2 regions of the Streptomyces sp. NPDC057136 genome follow, and region 1 is predicted to be linked to the other one. Evidence: predicted binding sites of a transcription regulator. Region 1 holds the regulator's gene; the other holds the start of a gene.
What was found. Region 1 encodes HspR, which represses chaperone genes until heat shock. Its sites were predicted from a motif close to TTGAGNNNNNNNNNCTCAA; they were not measured.
Positions count from the first base shown of each region.

Region 1 (6,837 bases):
TCGCCCGCGAGCAGCGCGAGCAGCAGGTGCCCGGGAGTCAGATCCGGATGCCCGTCCTTCACGGCCCGGTTACTGGCCGCGTTGAGGGCGTCCCGGCTCTTGTTGGTCAGCTCGGCGTCCACGTGCGCTCTCTCCTCCGTGCGATGGGCGGTATGTCGTTAACACTGACATGGTCAACGTGCACAAAGTTGAGCGTACTCCGCTCAAGCCGAAATCGGGACCACTGCCGGGCCCGTTTCGAGTGAACCGTCCACCATGCGCCCCCGCCACCGCACCACGACATCCCGGCTGCCTAGGCTTGGGCCATGCCCGATGTACGCAACCCCAGCCCCGAGTACCTCGCCTTCTGGCGCGAGCGCCACGTCTGCACGCTGACGACGCTCCGCCCGGACGGCACCCCGCACGTGGTGCCCGTCGGCGTGACGTACGACCCCGAGGCCGGTCTCGCACGTGTCATCACCAGCAAGAGCAGCCGCAAGGTCGCCAACATCCTGGCCGCGGCGCCGGGAGAGGCACGGGTCGCGGTCTGCCAGATGCACAAGGCGCGCTGGGCGACGCTGGAGGGCGTGGCGACGATCCGCACGGAGCAGGAGGACGTCGACGACGCGGTACGCCGCTACACGGAACGCTACGAGCGCACGCCGAGGCCCAACCCCGAACGGGTCGTCATCGAGATCGCCCTGAACCGGGCGCTCGGCAGGGCCTGAGCCGGCCCGGGGCAGCACAGCGGCGCCATCGTGTTCAGGTCACGATGGCGCCGCTGTGTGGGGGGAGCGCCTGAACGATATGGAACGACGGGGGTCGCTCAGGCACTGCGGGGGGTGGCGGAGATGGCTTCAGGTTCGAACAGCTCATGGTCCCGCTGATCGAGATTGACGAAGATCATGCCGTACCTCACGGCACAGCGGACCGGTTGCGGAGCCCCGCGGGGCCGACGGAGGCAGCGATAGGCACGGACATCCTCGCCCTCTTCCATCACGACGACGATCGGCTCACCGAACAGAGTGACCATCAACGAGTCGCCACGACGGGGGAGTGCCGTGAGCAGATCGATGAAGTGCCACCCGGAGCGATAGGCCGTGGCCATCTCGCGCCGGAAGGTGCGGTCGTCCGGCGGGGTGGTCATGCGCCGGTCTCGTTCTTCGGCGCGATGTCCCATGCCAGGTCGGGCGGTACCGCAGCATTGGTGGGCTCATCGGTCGTCCTGGCCGGTGCGCTGTCCCACGCCAGATCCGGCGGCGGCGCAGCCTGAGCGTAGGAGTCCACCGCCCCCACGGACCCACCTCCCCAAGCCGGACCCAGGGCACTCATCGCCCCGAATGTCAGCCCGGCGGAGAAGGCCGCGGCAAGCACCGAGCGAAGCATTTTGTTACCCATAGTTGGCTTCGTCCTCACTTCCAAGGTTTCCTCTCCCCCGCATGACAAGACGATTGCTCATCCAGGCACGTCAATGCCACAGAACCGATGCATCATGTTCCTGCTGATGCATGTTCCTGGGGGGTGGAGAATTGACCACAAGTAGAACAAACGTGACACATCCACACCCTGTCAGTTCCCTGTGCGACGAGGGAGCGCGGCTGTACGCCAGCGCACTCAGCGTAGGCAAGATCGCGCGGACCGAGGTAGACCTCGCTCCGTGCCTGCTGGAGTTCGCCCTACTGCACCCCGACCCCGATGACCCGACCTGGCTCCGTCCCGTACCGCCTTCCGCGGCCCTCACCCAGCGGCTCCACCCCATCGAACGGGAGATCCAGGACCGCCGGCGCCTTTCGGTGGAGCTCACCGAAGCCTTCGAGCCGTTCATGGCCATCAGCGCCCAGACGCCGCCGATCACTCATGCGATCACTGTGCTCGAAGGCATCGACCGCATCAACGCGTCCATCGAACTCGCCCTGACCGAGTGCCGGTCGGAAGTCCTCACGATCCAGCCGGGCGGCGGACGCAGCGAAGACGCGCTCAACACCGCACTGGAACGCGGCAGCATGCTCACGGAACGCGGCGTGAGCATGCGCACGCTCTACCAGCACACCGTCCGCCACAGCCACGGGACACTCAACTACGCGGCACGCATGGCGGAAGGGAAGGTGGAGATACGCACGCTCGAAGAGCTCATAGAACGCCTCATGATCTTCGATCACACGGTCGCCTTCATACCCGCCACCGACGACCGTCGCGTGGCCCTGGAACTGAGGCACCCCGGCATCGTCGAATACCTCGTCAAGGTCTTCGACCAGTTCTGGCAACGCGCCGTCCCCCTGCAGGAACCGATCCCGTACGACCCCAGCCCCTCGGGCATCTCCGGCGTACAGCACTCCATCGCCAAACTGCTCATCGAGGGCCACGTCGACGAGGCCATCGCCCGCCGGCTGGGAATGAATGTACGCACATGCCGCTCCCACATCGCCAAGCTCAGCACAGCACTCGGCAGCAACAGCCGCGCCCAACTCGGCTACCTGATCGCCCGGTCAGGAATCCTGGATCAGGATTCCTGACCGTCCGGCACCCATGATCCCCACCCCGGAGCCGGAAGGCGCGACCGCGCAACGGGGCGGTCGGTGGCCACGGGCCTCTCGTGCGTGACAGCGGACGCAACTAGGGCCTCTCGCTCGGATCATGCCGGGCTCGCGGGGCCTGATCCAAACGAAAGACCCTAGTCCGTAGCCCGCTTGGGCTTGGGACGCCACACCACCAGCGCGCTCGCCTGCTGCACGTCCTGGTACGGGACCAGGTCGCGGCGGTAGGAGGCGTGTACCTGGGCCTCGCGTTGCTGCATGGCCACCGCCGCCCCGTCGACCGCCGTGGAGAGTTCGGCGACGCGCTGCTGGAGCGCGGCGACCTGGTTCTCCAGCTCGATGATGCGCTTGATGCCGGCCAGGTTGATTCCCTCGTCCTGCGACAACTGCTGCACCGTGCGCAGAAGTTCGATGTCGCGGGCCGAGTAGCGCCTGCCGCGCCCGGCGGTGCGGTCCGGAGAGACCAGGCCGAGGCGGTCGTACTGGCGCAGCGTCTGCGGGTGCAGGCCCGAGAGCTGGGCCGCGATCGAGATCACGTACACCGGTGATTCGTCGGTCAGCTGGTACGGATTACGTCGACGGCCGTCCATCTCAAGCTCCCTTCGCAGCCTGGAACAGCTCCGCCCGCGGGTCCTCCTCCGCGGTCGCCTTCCGGTATGCCTCCAGTGCCTCCCGGGCCTCGGGTGCGAGGTCCTTGGGCACCGCGACCTCCACGGTGACCAGAAGGTCGCCGCGGGTGCCGTCCTTGCGGACCGCACCCTTGCCGCGGGCGCGCATCGTACGCCCGTTGGGGGTGCCGGCCGGAAGTTTCAGGGTGACCGCGAGGCCGCCGAGCGTCGGGACCTTCACCTCGCCGCCGAGCGCCGCCTCCGTGAAGGCGATCGGCACGGTGACCGTGAGGTTGTCGCCCTTGCGGCCGAAGACGGGGTGGGCGTCGACGTGGACGACGACATACAGATCGCCGGCCGGTCCGCCGCGTTCGCCCGGGCTGCCCTTACCGCGCAGCCGGATGCGCTGGCCGTCCAGGACGCCCGCCGGAATCCTGACCTGCATGGTGCGTGCCGACTTCGCCCGTCCGCTGCCTTTGCAGACCTCGCAGGGGTCCTCGGCGATGAGGCCGCGGCCCTTGCAGTCCACGCAGGGATCGGTGAGCGAGAAGCCGCCGCCGCTGCCGCGCGACACCTGTCCGGTGCCGACGCAGGTCGGGCAGACCCTCGGGGTGCCGTTCCTGTCACCGGTGCCCGAACACGCCTTGCAGGGTGCCTGGCTGGACATCCGCAGCGGGACCGTGGCCCCGTCGACCGCCTCGGTGAAGCTGAGCGTCACCTCGGACTCGATGTCCTGGCCGCGCCGGGGCTGGACACGGGTGCCCGCACCGCCGCGGTTGAAGAGGCCGCCGAAGACGTCTCCCAGACCGCCGCCGCCGAACCCTCCGGCGCCGCCGGCCTGGCCGCCGCCCGGGGTACCTCCGAAGAGGTCGCCCAGGTCGAAGTTGAAGTTGCCCCCCGCGCCACCGGGACCGGCCCGGTAGCCTCCGTTGCCGAAGAGAGCGCGGGCTTCGTCGTACTCCTTGCGCTTCTTGCTGTCGCCGAGGATGTCGTTCGCCTCGGAGATCTCCTTGAAGCGCTCCTCCGCCTTGGCGTCACCCTTGTTGGCGTCCGGGTGGAACTCGCGGGCGAGCTTCCGGTACGCCTTCTTGACCTCGGCGTCGGTGGCGTCCTTGGGGACGCCGAGAACCTTGTAGTAGTCCTTCTCGACGAAGTCCTTCGTGCTCATCGACGTCCCTCCTTCCGGACGATCGGCCGAGGAGCCGGCCCTGAGGCCGGGCTCCTGGCCGGTCGGTGTGCACCGAGGTGGTCGGACTGAATGTCAGACCTCCTCCGTGCCACCGCTCTCCTCGTCGTCTGTCTTCTCTTCCTTCGCCGCTGCCGGCGTCGCGCCGGGCTGCGGCTCGGCCACGGCCACCCGCGCGGGGCGGATGGTGCGCTCGCCGATGCGATACCCCGGCTGCAGGATCGCCACGCAGGTGTCCTCGGTGACGTCCGGCGCGTACGAGTGCATCAGGGCCTCGTGGATCGTCGGGTCGAAGGGCTCGCCCTCCTTGCCGAACTGCTGGAGGCCCAGCTTCGCGACGACCATCTCCAGCGATTCGGCCACCGACTTGAAGCCGCCGACCAGCTCGCCGTGTTCCCGCGCGCGGCCGACGTCGTCGAGCACGGGCAGGAGCTCGGACAGGAGACCCGCGACTGCGATCTCCTTGACCGTGACCCGGTCCCGCTCGACGCGGCGGCGGTAGTTCTGGTACTCGGCCTGGAGCCGCTGGAGGTCGCCCGTGCGCTCACCGAGCGCGGTGCGGACCTGGTCCAGCTGTGCCGTCAGACCGACTGTCTGTACTGAGTCCCCGGCCGGGGACGCCTCCTCCGGAGAGGGGGTGGCGTCCTTCGGCTCAGCTCCGTCAGGGGTGGCGCCGGAGGGGACGTCAGGCTTCTCCTCGAAGCCCGGAGTCTCCTCGGTCACACCGCACCGCCCTTGGTGTCCTTCTCGTCGTCGACGATCTCGGCGTCGACGACGTCGTCACCGTCGGCCTGACCGGCGCCCGGCGCGTCCGCACCCGGCGTCGCACCCTCGGCCTGGGCGTTGGCGTACATCGCCTGGCCCAGCTTCTGGGAGACGGCCGCGACCTTCTCGGTGGCGGTACGGATCTCGGCGGTGTCCTCGCCCTTGAGCTTTTCCTTCAGCTCGGTGAGGGACTCCTCGACCTCCGTCTTGACGTCGGCCGGAACCTTGTCCTCGTTGTCCTTGAGGAACTTCTCCGTCTGGTAGACGAGCTGCTCGCCCTGGTTACGGGACTCGGCGGCCTCGCGACGACGGTGGTCCTCGTCCGCGTACTGCTCGGCCTCTTCGCGCATCCGGTTGACCTCGTCCTTCGGCAGCGAGGAGCCACCGGTGACGGTCATCTTCTGCTCCTTGCCGGTGCCGAGGTCCTTGGCAGCGACGTGCATGATGCCGTTGGCGTCGATGTCGAACGCGACCTCGATCTGCGGCACACCACGCGGGGCCGGCGGCAGACCGGTGAGCTCGAACATTCCGAGCTTCTTGTTGTACGCCGCGATCTCGCGCTCGCCCTGGTAGACCTGGATCTGCACGGACGGCTGGTTGTCCTCGGCCGTCGTGAAGATCTCGGAGCGCTTGGTCGGGATGGTCGTGTTGCGCTCGATGAGCTTCGTCATGATGCCGCCCTTGGTTTCGATACCAAGCGACAGCGGCGTGACGTCGAGGAGCAGAACGTCCTTGACCTCGCCCTTCAGGACTCCGGCCTGGAGCGAGGCGCCGATGGCGACGACCTCGTCCGGGTTCACGCCCTTGTTGGCGTCCTGACCGCCGGTGAGCTCCTTGACGAGCTCGGCGACGGCCGGCATACGGGTCGAGCCACCGACGAGAACGACGTGGTCGATCTCGGAGAGCTGGATGCCCGCGTCCTTGATGACGTTGTGGAACGGGTTCTTGCAGCGGTCCAGAAGGTCCGCGGTGAGCTGCTGGAACTGAGCGCGCGTGAGCTTCTCGTCCAGGTGCAGCGGGCCCTCGGCCGACGCCGTGATGTACGGCAGGTTGATCGTGGTCTCCGTCGAGGAGGACAGCTCGATCTTCGCCTTCTCCGCGGCCTCGCGGAGACGCTGGAGAGCCATCTTGTCCTTGGACAGGTCCACGCCGTGACCGTTGGCGAACTGCTTGACCAGGTAGTCCATGACCCGCTGGTCCCAGTCGTCACCACCGAGGTGGTTGTCACCGTTGGTGGCCTTCACCTCGACGACGCCGTCGCCGATCTCCAGGAGGGACACGTCGAAGGTGCCGCCACCGAGGTCGAAGACGAGGATCGTCTGGTCGTCCTTGTCGAGCCCGTACGCCAGCGCTGCGGCGGTCGGCTCGTTGACGATACGCAGGACGTTGAGGCCCGCGATCTCGCCGGCCTCCTTGGTCGCCTGACGCTCGGAGTCGTTGAAGTACGCCGGGACGGTGATGACCGCGTCGGTCACCTTCTCGCCGAGGTAGGACTCCGCGTCACGCTTCAGCTTCTGCAGGATGAAGGCGCTCATCTGCTGCGGGTTGAAGCTCTTGCCGTCCAGGTCGATCTTCCAGTCAGTGCCCATGTGGCGCTTGACGGAGCGGATGGTCCTGTCGACGTTCGTGACCGCCTGGCGCTTGGCGACCTCGCCGACGAGCACCTCACCGTTCTTCGCGAAGGCGACGACGGACGGCGTGGTCCTGGCGCCTTCGGCGTTGGTGATGACGGTGGGCTCGCCGCCTTCCAGAACGCTCACGACGG
Region 1 is NZ_JBHUUV010000002.1:235,993-242,829, reverse strand. It holds gene clpB (ATP-dependent chaperone ClpB) at 1-122, opposite strand, end outside; gene ACFT7S_RS03630 (pyridoxamine 5'-phosphate oxidase family protein) at 306-707, shown strand; gene ACFT7S_RS03625 ((2Fe-2S)-binding protein) at 806-1,126, opposite strand; gene ACFT7S_RS03620 (hypothetical protein) at 1,123-1,266, opposite strand; gene ACFT7S_RS03615 (helix-turn-helix transcriptional regulator) at 1,488-2,492, shown strand; gene ACFT7S_RS03610 (heat shock protein transcriptional repressor HspR) at 2,651-3,103, opposite strand; gene dnaJ (molecular chaperone DnaJ) at 3,105-4,289, opposite strand; gene grpE (nucleotide exchange factor GrpE) at 4,383-5,030, opposite strand; gene dnaK (molecular chaperone DnaK) at 5,027-6,837, opposite strand, start outside.

Region 2 (6,837 bases), on a different contig from region 1:
TCGGTCCGCGGATCGGCCAGCGCCGGGCCCGAGATCCGGTCCAGCGGCCCTTGGCGGTGCCAGTCGACGATCGCCTGCTCCCGCTCGACGACGACGATCCGCCCCCAGCGCTCCTCCTCGGCGGCCCGGACGAGCGAGAACCCGACGCCGAGACCGCCGATGAGCACGGCAGGGGCGGTGCGCTCGTCGGGCAGCGCCGCGAGCGCCGCGTCGATCAGCAGCCGCTCGGACCGTCCGTCGGAGGTGTCCATGAGGAAACACCCGTTGGCGATGATCTCGAAGTCGTCCCCGCGCTCGCGCAGGACAACTTCGCCGAACGGTCCTTCGCGGCGGTCGAGCGTGACGGGGGCGGTGCTGGCGGACATGACGTGGCTCTCCGGTCTCCGGTGGTGGCGGTCGGTTCGACGAACCATCCTGGCGCGCCCGGCAGCCCGGGACCAGCGAATTGAGGAGGTGGCGGCGGGGGCATCGGTGCGCGGACGCGCTCAGCCGGGCTCCGGTCGCGCGCCGCGCACCACGAGGAGCGCCGCCCCGGCCACGTACACCGTCAGCGCCACGGCCCACGCGGCGGGCTGCGGCCCCGGCTGCATCGGCCACGCCCAGAACGCCGCCGCGCCGCCCGGGGTGCGGGGCGCCGCCAGATAGACCGCGCCGCCGTAGACGGTCATCGGCATCCAGCTCAGCCGGGCCCCGAGCAGGGCCGCCCCGGCCGCGGCCACGCCCGTCGCGCCCAGGACGTTGCGGACCATGCCGGGGTAGCCGAACTCCTCCGGATACCCCGGTACGGCCAGCGCGAGCGCACCCGCGGTGAGGGCGGTCAGGCCCAGCAGATGCGCCAGCCGGAGCGGCCACCAGCGGCGTACGGCGGTCCGGTCCAGCTCGTCGGTGTACGAGTGCAGCCCCGTGCCGATGGCGGCCGAGGCGAGCAGCGGGGCGAGGACCAGGACGGGGACGCGCGCGGTGTGGTCGAAGTACGGCCGGTCCTCCAGCCAGTCAGCGGCCCAGGCCGCGACCAGGACGATGCCGGTCAGGGCGGTGGCGGTGAGCGGCAGAGCGCGGGAGCGGAGGTAGAGGACGGGGAGGCGGGGGACGCGTAGGGGGTGGTGCGCGGGCGTGCTCACAGGACCGGGATCTCCTTCGGGTCGCAGCTGCCGCGCAGGACCAGATAGCGGCCGAGCCAGATCCTGCGGTCCGCGTCGGGCATCGCGGTGAGGCGGGCCACGTAGGCCAGGTGCGACGAATCCTCCGGTGGGTAGCCGTCGTCGGCCCCGGGGGCCAGCCAGGTCTGGACGGCCAGGTCGGTGTCCCAGATCCGGGTGGCAGCTGCCGATGCGTCGTCATACATCCGGTCGGGACAGTCCAGGCTGGGCATCAGGTTGTGCACGGTGTCGGTGGCGTAGGCGTCGGGGTGGACGAGTCTGTTGCGTACGACGGTCCACCCGCGGGTCAGCTGCGGCAGTGCCAGCTCGCCCCCGCGGGGGCGGACAGCCGGGTCCACGTACCGGACCGGTGCGCCCGGCACCCCCTCCAGCCGGGAGAAGAGCCCGGCCAGCGCCTCGGACGCCTGGGGCAGCAGCGGCTCGTCGAGCCCGCTCACGCAGACCTGCGGAGTGGTGTCCCCGCACACCAGCCGCGCCGCCACAGGGTCGTCCCGGAACAGGTCGGGGCCGGTGTGCACGATCAGCGGCGCCACCGACGCGGCCACCGCGAGCGGTACGACGGCGAGGAACCGGTGCCGGGCCGCGTGCCCCAGCACCAGGGCGAGCGTCAGCCCGCCGAGCCAGGCCGCCATGACCGGCCCGAACCACCACACGGGGACCCCGAACGGAATCTGCTCGGCGGGGCTCAGGAACCGGACATCGGAGTAGACGTACGAAGGGGCGCCCAGGGAGACGTACGCGACCGCCGCGACGACCGGCGCGGTCAGCCGCCACCGGCACACCCGCCCGGCCACGAAGCCCAGGAACGCCGCGCACACCAGGAAGCAGACATCCGCGAGGACGACCGTGAGCGAAGGGCCGCCCGCGCCGGTGTACGGCCAGGTCGCCGCGAACGTCCCGGCCAGGGCGACGAGATACCCGGCGACCGCCCACACGGCGATGGGCGCGGCGGCCGTCACCAGCCGCGCCAGCCGGCTGCGGGGGACGGACAGCCACAGGCCGTCGGTCCGGCGCCGGTGCTCGCGACCGCCCTGCCAGCAGCCCGCGGCGGCCGTGAGCGGGCCGGTGAGCAGGGTGGCGCCGGAGTGCAGCAGGCTCTGCGTCTCGCCCCAGCTCCCCTGCCACTGGTCCGCCTTGGCGGCCATGGTCACGAGGAGGGTGAGGGCGACGGCCGGCCCGGTCCAGGGGGCGAAGCCCCGCCGGAACTCGGCGCCGAGAGCGGCACGCACGGGGTGTCCGGCCGGCCGGCTCCGGGTGCCGTCCGGCGGGCTCAGTACGTCCGTCATCGGGCGGCCACCGCCGAGCGGTGTGCCCGCAGCGCCGCCGTGTAGCCGCGCTCGATGGGATTGGCGTCGGGGCCGCCCGGCTCCACCGCCTCGCCGCCCAGCCCGACGAGCTCGGCGGTCGTGCCCCGGTAGGCGACCCGGCCGTCCTCGATCAGCGTCACATCGGTGCACGCGGCGGCGACGTCCTCGACCAGGTGGGTGGAGACGATCACGGTGGCTGTGCGCCCCAACTCCCTCAGCAGCGCCCGGAACTCGACCCGCTGTTCCGGGTCGAGGCCGGCGGTCGGCTCGTCGAGCAGCAGCAGGTCCGGTTCGTTGACGATCGCCTGCGCGATGCCGACCCGGCGGATCATGCCGCCCGACAGGGTCTTCACCTTGGCGTCGATCCGGTCCGCCAGGCCGACGCGTTCCACGGCGCGTTCCACGGCAGTGGGGGTGACCGCGCCGTCCATCTCCTTGAGCCAGGCGACGTACCCGACGAACTCGCGGACCGTGAAGCCCGGGTAGTACCCGAACTCCTGGGGCAGATAGCCGAGTCTGCGCCGCACCGTCGCGCGGTTGCGGTGGCCCGACGCGTCACCGACGTCGTGGCCCAGCAGCTCCACCTGCCCCCCGGCGGGTGGTGCCACTGTGGCCAGCACGCGGATCAGCGAGGTCTTGCCCGCGCCGTTCGGCCCGAGTAGGCCGTGTACGCCCGCCGCGAAGGCGAGGTCGACGGCGTCGAGCGCGGTCTTCTTGCGGTGCCGGACGGTCAGTCCGGTGACCCTTGCACTCACGACGTCTCCAGATGGTCGAAGGATCTGCGGCGTACGGCGAGAACCGCCGCGCACGCCAGCGCACCGGCTGCCCAGCAGCCCTGGACGCCGGGCCCGGAGAAGTACGGGGCGGCCTCGGCGGCCAGCGCGGAGGGGCCCCGGGGCGAGGCGCCGACGGTGGGAAGGGCGACGGCGAAGGCCCAGCCGGCGGCGACGGCCGCGGCGCCCGCCCGGCAGCCGACGTACGAACCGAGGGCGAGGGCCGCGAGTGTGAGCGCCAGCCCGGGCAGTAGCCACGCCACGGCGCCGGGCCCGCTTACCGCCGCGGGCAGCGCGGCCCCGGCGAGCGTCAGCGCCGGGATGCTCGCCCCGAGCACCGCGGCGGTCCTGGTCAGCAGCAGCCGCAGCCCGCCGGCGGGGGTGGAGGCGGTGACCTCGTGCAGGGGGTCGGCGTGCCGCCCGTACGAGACGAAGACCCCCGCGAGCGGCAGTACGGGCGCGACGACGAGAAGCAACGGCCGGACCGCCCCGCCGAGCCCCGCCCCGTACGCCAGGGCGAGGGCCCCCGAGGCCACCAGGACGAGCGCCAGCAGCCAGGGTCCGCGCAGGGCCGGCCCGGCGGCCCAGAGCACACGGGCGAGGGGCGATCCGGGCCTGGCGCCGAGAATGCGGGCGGCCCGGTCGCCGGCCCCGACCCGGCGCGCACGGGCGGCCGGGGAGCCCGCCCCGGCCAAGTGCGCCCGGGTGACGGGCGCGCCTGCCCGGCCCCGGAGCCTGCGGGCCGCCCCGGCTCGGACCCCTGCCCAGCGAGCACCGATGCCCGCAGTGCCCACCCCGGTCCGGCGCCGCCCGTCGGCCGCGGAGCCCGCCTCGTCACGGAGCGCCCGCCAGGGCCGCCGGACCGGCGCCCGGACCATCGCCCCCTGCGGCACCGCCGCCAGTACGTCCGCCCGGATGTCCGCCAGGACCGCGCCCATGCCGTCCCGGGTCCTGACCGCCGACGACACCCGCGCCGCGCAGTTCCCGCACGCCTCGACGTGCTTCTCCAGGGACCAGGCGTCCGTCTCCGCCGCCATGCCGGCCGCGTACCGGGTGGCGAGTTCCTCTTCCACGTGCCACGCATGCGTACGCCTCATGCCGTACCTCCCAGCGGATCGCGGTCCGAGGCCAACAGGTCCAGGGCTGCGCGCAGTTCACGTCTGGCGCGCATGGCCCGTGTCTTGACGGTGCCCTCCGGTATGCCGAGCAGCCGGGCGGTCTCGCGGGTCGTCAGGCCGTCGATGACCGTCGCCCGCAGGACCTCCCGCAGCTCGGGGGAGATCCGGTCGAGGGCGGTGCCGACATCGCCGTACTCCAGTCCGGCCAGCACCCGTTCCTCTGCGGAGGGCACCGCGGTGTCCCACCCGGTGTCCCCGGACCCGGACCGTGCCGCTCTGGCCCCCGCCCGTTGCGCGTCGACCAGGCGGCGGGCCGCGATCACCCACAGCCAGCCACCGACCTTCGCGCCCCGGTGTGATCCGGCGGACTGCCAGGCCGTCACGAACGTGTCCTGCAGTACCTCCCGTACGGTCTCCGCGTCCCCGCACCGCCGGCTCAGCCGGGCATGGAGCCAGCCCGCGTGCCGGTCGTAGAGCGCGCCGAGTGCGCTCGCGTCGCCTTGAGCGACGGCGCGCAGCAGCGCGCCGTCCTCGTCGTCCCCATCGGCCCCCGAAGGGCGCAGCAGCCTCACATCTGCTCTATCGACGGCCGGACCGTGTCCGGTTCACCGGCCCGGCGATTCAGTGGGTCAGTGAAGGCAGGGGCGCGAACGCCACGTCCGCGGCGCGCGCGGTGACCTCGGCCTCGTTGCTGATGGCCCAGGCGGCCACCCGCGACGCCGCGGCCGCCGGGATCTCCTCGCTGATTCCGGGGGCCGCGGGAATGTTGTGCGTCGCGTGGGCGTCGTACGGGAGGACAACTCGATAACCACGTGCCAGGGCCCCGCGAGCCGTGGCCTGGACGCACATCTCGGACATCAGGCCGCAGACGACGAGTCCCCGCACTCCGCGGTCGGCCAGCAGGCCGCCCAGCGAGGTCCCCTCGAAGCCGTCGTCCCTGGACTTGCGGACGACGAACTCACCGGTGCCGGCCTCGACGGGGAGGTGGAGCTCCCAGCCGGGCGTGTGGGGCTCGTCGCCCGCTCCGGCGGACCCGTCGTTCTGAATGTGGACGACGAGCGCCCCGCCCGCACGGGCCCGTGCGATCAGGTCGGTCGTCCGGTCAAGGAGCAGGGCCGCTCCGGGGACCGCACCCGCCCCCGTGACGGAGGTGGACTGCACGTCCACCACGAGAAGGGCCTGGAGGGGAGAGCCGGAAAGCGTCATGGCGCCATCATCGCGATCCGGCCCCGCGCCCTTCCACGCGATTTCCGGCCGTGGAGCTGCACAGACCGGCCCCGGATGGTGATCGCTGAGGGCGAACAGACCCTGGGGAACATTCGGCCGCTCAGGAGCATTGAGTCCACATAGCTCAACTTGACTGCCGAAGGGGAGATCATGGCTACGGAGTCCAAGGCGTTCACACCGATCGATCTGCCTGTGCTGCCGCTCGACGACGAGGTAGTGCTGCCCGGAATGGTGGTGCCGCTGGATCTGTCGGACACGGAGGTACGGGCTGCCGTGGAGGCCGCGCAGGCCGCCGCGCGTGCCGGTGGCGGCAAGCCCGAGGTGCTGCTCGTCCCGCGTATCGACGGGACCTACACGGGGACCGGCGTCCTCGGCACCGTCGAGCAGGTCGGCCGGCTCTCGGACGGAGACCCGGGTGCGCTCATCCGGGCCCGTGACCGGGTGCGGATCGGTGCCGGGACCAGTGGGCCCGGCGGAGCGCTGTGGGTGGAGGGGACCAAGGTCGACGTGCTCGTCCCGGACCCCCTGCCCGGCTCCGCCGTGGAACTGGTCACGGAGTACAAGGCACTCGCCACCAGCTGGCTGAAGAAGCGCGGCGCCTGGCAGGTCGTGGACCGGGTGCAGCAGATCGAGGACATTTCCGCGCTCGCCGACAATTCCGGTTACTCACCTTTCCTGACCACCGCCCAGAAGGTGCAACTCCTGGAGACCGCCGACGCGGTCGCCCGGCTGAAGCTCGCCATCCAGTGGCTCGGCGAACACCTCGCCGAGCAGGATGTGGCCGAGTCCATCGCCAAGGACGTCCAGGAAGGCGTCGACAAGCAGCAGCGCGAATTCCTGCTGCGGCGCCAGCTCGACGCCGTACGCAAGGAGCTCTCCGAGCTCAACGGCGACCCGGAGGACGAGTCCGACGACTACCGGACCCGCGTCGAAGCCGCCGACCTTCCCCAGCACGTCCGCGAGGCCGCGCTCAAGGAGGTCGACAAGCTGGAGCGCTCCTCCGACCAGAGCCCCGAGGGCTCCTGGATCAGGACCTGGCTCGACACCGTCCTCGAACTGCCGTGGACCGAGCGGACCGAGGACGCGTACGACATCCCCGGCGCCCAGCGCGTTCTCGACGCCGAGCACGCGGGCCTCGAGGACGTGAAGGAGCGGATCACCGAGTACCTGGCGGTGCGCAAGCGGCGCGCCGACCGGGGGCTGGGGGTCGTCGGCGGCCGCCGCGGCGGCGCCGTGCTCGCGCTGGTCGGTC
Region 2 is NZ_JBHUUV010000003.1:296,110-302,946, reverse strand. It holds gene ACFT7S_RS05740 (spermidine synthase) at 1-365, opposite strand, end outside; gene ACFT7S_RS05735 (hypothetical protein) at 486-1,121, opposite strand; gene ACFT7S_RS05730 (hypothetical protein) at 1,118-2,446, opposite strand; gene ACFT7S_RS05725 (ABC transporter ATP-binding protein) at 2,443-3,222, opposite strand; gene ACFT7S_RS05720 (zf-HC2 domain-containing protein) at 3,219-4,337, opposite strand; gene ACFT7S_RS05715 (RNA polymerase sigma factor) at 4,334-4,930, opposite strand; gene ACFT7S_RS05710 (isochorismatase family protein) at 4,980-5,564, opposite strand; gene lon (endopeptidase La) at 5,736-6,837, shown strand, end outside.
Region 2: a site for HspR is predicted at 5,695-5,713, ahead of lon (endopeptidase La). Genes of this name have one in related genera too.